DNA from 2 places in the Streptomyces sp. NPDC041135 genome. Region 2 is predicted to be linked to the other one. Evidence: predicted binding sites of a transcription regulator. Region 2 holds the regulator's gene; the other holds the start of a gene.
The links. The regulator HrcA, encoded in region 2, represses chaperone genes, less so after heat shock. The targets are predictions, from matches to a motif close to TTNGCACTCNGNNNNNCNGAGTGCNAA.
Positions count from the first base shown of each region.

Region 1 (3,479 bases), on a different contig from region 2:
GCCGTACTCGCCGGTGGCGGCGTTGAAGCCCTGGCCCTTGTCCAGCTCGGCCACCTTGGCGGTGATGACGTAGCCCTCGAGGCCCGCGTTCTCGGCGATCCAGCGCAGCGGCTCGACGACGGCGCGGCGCACGACGGCGACGCCGGTGGCCTCGTCGCCGGTCTTGCCCAGGCCGCCCTCCAGCACCTTGGCGGCGTGGACCAGAGCGGAACCGCCACCGGAGACGATGCCCTCCTCGACCGCGGCGCGGGTCGCGGAGATGGCGTCCTCCAGACGGTGCTTCTTCTCCTTCAGCTCCACCTCGGTGGCGGCGCCGACCTTGATCACGCACACGCCGCCGGCCAGCTTCGCGAGGCGCTCCTGGAGCTTCTCGCGGTCCCAGTCGGAGTCGGTGTTCTCGATCTCGGCCTTGATCTGGGCGACGCGGCCCGTGACGTCGGCGGAGTCGCCGGCACCGTCGACGACGGTGGTGTCGTCCTTGGTGACGGTGACGCGGCGGGCGGAGCCCAGCACGTCCAGGCCGACCTGGTCGATCTTGAGGCCGACCTCCTCGGAGATGACCGTGGCGCCGGTGAGGACCGCCAGGTCCTGCAGCATCGCCTTGCGGCGGTCGCCGAAGCCGGGGGCCTTCACCGCGACGGCGTTGAAGGTGCCGCGGATCTTGTTGACGACGAGGGTGGAGAGCGCCTCGCCCTCGACGTCCTCGGCGATGATCAGCAGCGGCTTGGAGGCGTTGGCCTGGATGACCTTCTCCAGCAGCGGCAGGAGGTCCGCGATCGCGGAGATCTTGCCCTGGTGGATGAGGATGTACGGGTCGTCGAGGACGGCCTCCATACGCTCCTGGTCCGTCACGAAGTACGGCGACAGGTAGCCCTTGTCGAAGGCCATGCCCTCGGTGAAGTCCAGCTCCAGACCGAAGGTGTTGGACTCCTCGACGGTGATGACACCGTCCTTGCCGACCTTGTCCATCGCCTCGGCGATCAGCTCGCCGACCTGGCTGTCCTGGGCGGACAGACCGGCGACGGCCGCGATGTCGGACTTCTCGTCGATCGGGCGGGCCGAGGCCAGCAGGTCGTCGGAGATGGCCTTGACCGCGGCGTCGATGCCCTTCTTCAGGGCGGCCGGGGAGGCACCGGCGGCGACGTTCTTCAGGCCCTCGCGGACCAGCGCCTGGGCGAGCACGGTGGCGGTGGTCGTACCGTCGCCCGCGATGTCGTTGGTCTTGGTCGCCACCTCCTTCACCAGCTGCGCGCCGAGGTTCTCGTACGGGTCCTCGATCTCCACCTCACGGGCGATGGTGACGCCGTCGTTGGTGATGGTCGGGGCACCGAACTTCTTGTCGATGACGACGTTGCGGCCCTTGGGGCCGATCGTCACCTTCACCGTGTCGGCCAGCTTGTTGACGCCGCGCTCGAGGGCGCGACGGGCGTCCTCGTCGAACTTCAGGATCTTCGCCATGACAGCGGGAGCCCTCTCGAATGTCTGGGGTGAAAGAAAAAACTGCGCCCCGGGCGCCCGGCTTCTTCTAGGTCGGGGGCCAGGGGCGCAGTCACGAGCGGAGTGCTCGAGGTGGTACTACTTCTCGATGATCGCGAGCACGTCGCGAGCCGAGAGGACGAGGTACTCGTCGCCGTTGTACTTCACCTCGGTGCCGCCGTACTTGCTGTACAGAACGACGTCGCCGACCTTGACGTCGAGCGGCAGGCGCTCGCCGTTCTCGAATCGGCCCGGGCCCACGGCGAGGACGGCGCCCTCCTGGGGCTTCTCCTTCGCAGTGTCCGGAATGACCAGGCCAGAGGCCGTGGTCTGCTCGGCGTCGAGCGGCTGGACCACAATGCGGTCCTCGAGCGGCTTGATGGCAACCTTGGAGCTGGCGGTCGTCACGATCCGACCTCCCCCTTCGGAGATCTCACGGGGTTAACTGTCTGAGGTGGCGACCAGGTCGATCCGTCGTCGCGGGTGCCGGACCTGCCCGTCGCGTTGTTGGCACTCTCCAGGGGGGAGTGCCAGACCTGAGACTATGACTGCGATTAGCACTCGGTCAAGCGGAGTGCCAGTTGCCGTGCGTCGCGCCGCCTCCGGCGCCCCCTCGGCGCCCGCCCCTGTGACGTCTCGGAGCCCTACCGGCGCCCTAGAGGTAGTCCTCCAGGCGGCCCACCGTCAGGCCCCGCTGCTGGATCCGGCGCAGCAGCCGGGCGGTGCGCTCCCGCAGGGCGGAGCCGTCGTTCTCGCCGGGGCCGACGGCGACGATGTCGCCGGGCCGCAGCCGCGGCGCGCCCCGGGTGTACGCCGGGTCGCCCGCGCCCGCCGACACGCGCCACAGCACGACGGCCGCCACGCCGCAGTCGGCGGCGGCGCGCAGCGTGGTGGTGTCGTACCGGCCGTAGGGCGGCCGGAAGAGGCGGGGGCGGATACCGAAGCGGGATCTGAGCTTGTCCTGCTGGCCGCAGATCTCGGCGCGCTGGCCGGCGTAGGGCAGTCCGGGCAGGGCGGGGTGGTCGAGGGTGTGGTTCTGCAGGTTGGCGCCGACCGCGCGCAGCCGGGCGAAGCGGCCGTAGCCGGGGCCGGCGACGCGGTCGGTGAGGAAGAGGGTGACCGGCAGCCGCAGGTCACGGACCATGTCGACGAACCGGGGGTCCGTCTCGGCGCCGTCGTCGTAGGTGAGGAAGACGACCGGGTCGGAGGTGGCGACGTGGTCGACGACCGGGAGCGGGGCCGCCGGGTCCGCGGTGCGGGGCGCCGGCGGGCGCGCGGCGGGCCGCGGGGCCTCGGCGAGCGGGGCGCTCAGGCCCCAGGCGCGGTAGGAGCGGTCACCGGCCGGGCCGTGCGGCCGTACGCCCTGGGCGGCCTTCTTGCCCAGCCGTTCGATGGGGTCGACCGACTGGGCGCAGCCGCCCAGCAGCAGGGCGGCGAGCAGGAGCGCACAGGTGAGCGGCGAGGCGGCCGGGCTCCGGCGCCGCCCGCGCGCCGGCCGCCGCTGCCGCCCCGGGCGCGTCACAGGTAGTCCTCCAGGCGTGCCACCGCGTAGCCGTCCCGGGTGACCTTGTTCAGGAAGCGGCGGATCATGTCGGGCATGGTGCCCGCCCAGTCCTCGGGGCCGCGGAAGTGGGAGAGCACGATGTCGCCGGGGTGCAGACCGCGGTCGTCGTCGCGGTACTCCCAGTGGTCGACGAAGACCTCCTCGTCCCAGATCGGCGCGTATTTGATGCCGCAGGACTTGGCGGCGCGCAGGGTGTCGCCGTTGTAGTTGCCGTAGGGCGGCCGGAAGACGGCCGGGGCCCGGCCGAACTGCTTCTTCATGATCGCCTGCATGCCGCAGATCTCGTGCTCCTGCTCCTCGTACGACAGCCCCGGCAGATACGGGTGCGTGAGGGTGTGGTTGTTGAGGGTGACCCCCTTGGCCTGCATCCGGCGGAAGAAGCCGTAGTCGTCCTTGACCAGGTAGTCGCTGAGGAAGGCGGTGTACGGGACCTTCAGCT
Region 1 covers NZ_JBVIYZ010000004.1:112,198-115,676, reverse strand. The annotation lists gene groL (chaperonin GroEL) at 1-1,458, opposite strand, end outside; gene groES (co-chaperone GroES) at 1,576-1,884, opposite strand; gene ACZ6CZ_RS11670 (polysaccharide deacetylase family protein) at 2,132-2,917, opposite strand; gene ACZ6CZ_RS11665 (polysaccharide deacetylase family protein) at 2,995-3,479, opposite strand, start outside.
Region 1: a site for HrcA is predicted at 2,031-2,057, ahead of groES (co-chaperone GroES). Genes of this name have one in related genera too.

Region 2 (3,479 bases):
TGCCGGAGCACCCCGTCCGCGTCCGCGCCCCACCGGGTCAGCGGCCGTTGAAGGCGTCCTTCAGCCGGGAGAACAGCCCCTGCTGACCTGGCTGGAACTGTCCGGTCGGACGCTCCTCGCCGCGCAGCTTGGCCAGCTCCCGCAGCAGGCGCTCCTGCTCCGGGTCGAGCTTGGTCGGGGTCTGCACCTCGACGTGCACGATCAGGTCGCCCCGGCCGCCGCCGCGCAGGTGCGTGACGCCCCGGGCGTGCAGCGGGATCGACTGGCCGGACTGGGTGCCGGGCCGGATGTCGACCTCCTCCAGGCCGTCCAGCGTCTCCAGCGGGACCTTGGTGCCGAGGGACGCGGCGGTCATCGGGAGCGTGACCGTGCAGTGCAGGTCGTCGCCGCGCCGCTGGAACTGCGCGTGCGGCAGCTCGTGGATCTCGACGTACAGGTCACCGGCCGGACCGCCGCCGGGGCCGACCTCGCCCTCGCCGGCGAGCTGGATGCGGGTGCCGTTGTCGACGCCGGCGGGGATCTTGACGGTCAGCGTGCGCCGCGAGCGGACCCGGCCGTCGCCGGCGCACTCCGGGCACGGCGTGGGCACCACGGTGCCGAAGCCCTGGCACTGCGGGCACGGGCGCGAGGTCATGACCTGGCCCAGGAAGGACCGGGTGACCTGCGAGACCTCACCGCGGCCGCGGCACATGTCACACGTCTGGGCGGAGGTGCCCGGCGCGGCGCCCTCGCCGCTGCACGTGGTGCAGACGACCGCCGTGTCGACCTGGATGTCCTTGGTCGTGCCGAAGGCCGCCTCGTCCAGCTCCACCTCGATGCGGATCATGGCGTCCTGGCCGCGCCGGGTGCGCGAGCGCGGGCCGCGCTGCGACGCCGTGCCGAAGAACGCGTCCATGATGTCGGAGAAGTTGCCGAAGCCACCGGCCCCGAAGCCGCCCGCGCCGCCGCCGGACTGCGAGAGCGGATCGCCGCCGAGGTCGTAGACCTGCTTCTTCTGCGGGTCCGACAGCACCTCGTAAGCGGCGTTGATCTCCTTGAACCGCTCCTGGGTCTTCGGGTCCGGGTTGACGTCCGGGTGCAGCTCGCGCGCGAGCCTCCGGAACGCCTTCTTGATCTCATCCTGCGACGCGTCGCGGCGCACGCCGAGAACGGCGTAGTAGTCCGTGGCCACTTACGACTCCGCCAGGATCTGTCCGACGTACCGTGCCACTGCGCGTACCGCTCCCATCGTTCCCGGGTAATCCATGCGGGTCGGTCCGACCACGCCGAGCTTGGCGACTGCCTCGCCGCCCGAACCGTAGCCGACCGACACCACCGAGGTGGAGTTGAGCCCCTCATGGGCGTTCTCGTGACCGATGCGGACGGTCATGCCCGGATCCTGCTGCTCGCCCAGGAGCTTGAGGAGCACCACCTGCTCCTCGAGGGCCTCCAGGACGGGCCGGATCGTGAGGGGAAAGTCATGTCCGAAGCGGGTCAGATTGGCGGTACCGCCGATCATCAGCCGCTCCTCGTTCTCCTCGACCAGTGTCTCCAGAAGTGTGGAGAGCACCGTCGAGACCGTACCGCGGTCCTCGGCCTCGAACGCCTCCGGCAGGTCTTCCACCAGCCGGGGGACGTCCGCGAAGCGGCGGCCCGCCACCCGGCTGTTGAGCCGCGCGCGCAGATCCGCCAGGGACGTCTCGCCGAACGGCGCCGGGCAGTCGACCATCCGCTGCTCGACCCGGCCGGTGTCGGTGATCAGCACCAGCATCACACGGGCGGGAGCCAGCGAGAGCAGCTCCACGTGCCGCACGGTCGAGCGGGTCAGCGAGGGGTACTGCACGACGGCGACCTGCCGGGTGAGCTGCGCGAGCAGCCGCACCGTACGGGCCACGACGTCGTCGAGGTCGACGGCGCCGCCCAGGAAGTTCTGGATCGCCCGCCGCTCGGGCGGCGTCATCGGCTTGACGCCCGCGAGCTTGTCGACGAACAGCCGGTAGCCCTTGTCGGTGGGGATGCGCCCCGCGCTGGTGTGCGGCTGCGCGATGTACCCCTCGTCCTCCAGGGCCGCCATGTCGTTGCGGACCGTGGCCGGGGAGACGCCGAGGTTGTGCCGCTCGGTGAGCGCCTTGGAGCCCACCGGCTCCTCGGTGCCGACGTAGTCCTGGACGATGGCGCGCAGCACCTGCAGCCTGCGTTCACTCAGCATCCGCGCGCACCTCCAGCACTCGTCCCCACGGCCCCTCAGGCCCCCTGCCTGGCACTCTTGGCATGTGAGTGCCAGCATCCTCCGGCCCAGTGTACGGCCGTCGGGTACACACCGGGCAAGGCCGGTGCCCCAGGGCCTGTCGTCCGGATCACGCCGGCGTCGCGGGGCGTGGCACGCCCCTTCGCCGCGTCGTCGCCGGTCGCTGACGCTAGCGTCGCGGTATGACGGTGTCTTGGGAAGAGCTGGGCTGGGAGCGGGTGGCCGAGGGGGTGGGCCGGTGCCGGCTGCCCGGGTGGGACTGCACGGCCGGGCTGGTGCTCGGGGAGGGCACGGCGCTGGTGGTGGACGCGGGCTCCAGCCTCGCGGAGGGCGCCCGGCTGCGCGCGCGGGCCGAGGAACTGGCCGGGCGCCGTGTGACCCATCTCGCGCTCACCCATCCCCACTTCGACCACGTCTTCGGCGCCGCCGCCTTCGCGGGGGCCGAGGTGTACGCGGCGGTGGGCCTCGAGACGGTGTTCGCCCACGAGCGCGAGGCGCTGCGCCTGGACGCCGTCCGCAACGGCCTGCCGGTGGCGGACGCCGACGAGGCGGTCGACGCCCTGGCCGCGCCCCGCCACCTGGTCTCCGGCGAGTGGACCCTGGACCTCGGCGGCGGCCGGCAGGCGCTGCTGGCCAACGTGGGTCCCGGCCACACCGCCCACGACCTGGCCGTCCTGGTCCCCGGCGACCCGGAGACGGTGTTCTGCGGCGACCTCGTCGAGGAGTCCGGCGAGCCCCAGGCGGGCCCGGACGCCGTGCCGTCCCGGTGGCCCGACGCCCTGGACCGGCTGCTGTCGCTGGGCGGCCCGGACGCGCGGTACGTGCCCGGTCACGGCGCGGTCGTCGACGCGGCGTTCGTACGGGCCCAACGCGACGCGCTGGCGGCGCGGTTCGGCGTGAGCTGAGCGTCACCGCGGGCCCGCTCCGGCGTGTCGTGGGTGCGCCGGCGCCGCTTCTCCTATCGTCATCCGAATGCGCCCTCCCGTCTCCCGCCACCGCCCCGCCGACGAGAGCCCCTCGGGCCCGCGCCCCCGCCGGTACTCCGCCGACCTGACCCCGCCGTGGAAGAAGCCGACACCCGTCCCCGAGGTGCCGGCCGAGCCGGGCCTGGTGGTGGAGGAGCCGGGCAGCGGGTTCTGCGGCGCGGTGATCCGCTGCGAAGCGGGCACGGTCACCCTGGAGGACCGCTTCGGCAAGCACCGGGTGTTCCCGCTGGAGCCGCGCGGGTTCCTGCTGGAGGGCCGCGTGGTCA
Region 2 covers NZ_JBVIYZ010000001.1:389,422-392,900, reverse strand. The annotation lists gene dnaJ (molecular chaperone DnaJ) at 38-1,171, opposite strand; gene hrcA (heat-inducible transcriptional repressor HrcA) at 1,172-2,188, opposite strand; gene ACZ6CZ_RS01735 (MBL fold metallo-hydrolase) at 2,410-3,132, shown strand; gene ACZ6CZ_RS01730 (DUF3097 domain-containing protein) at 3,200-3,479, shown strand, end outside.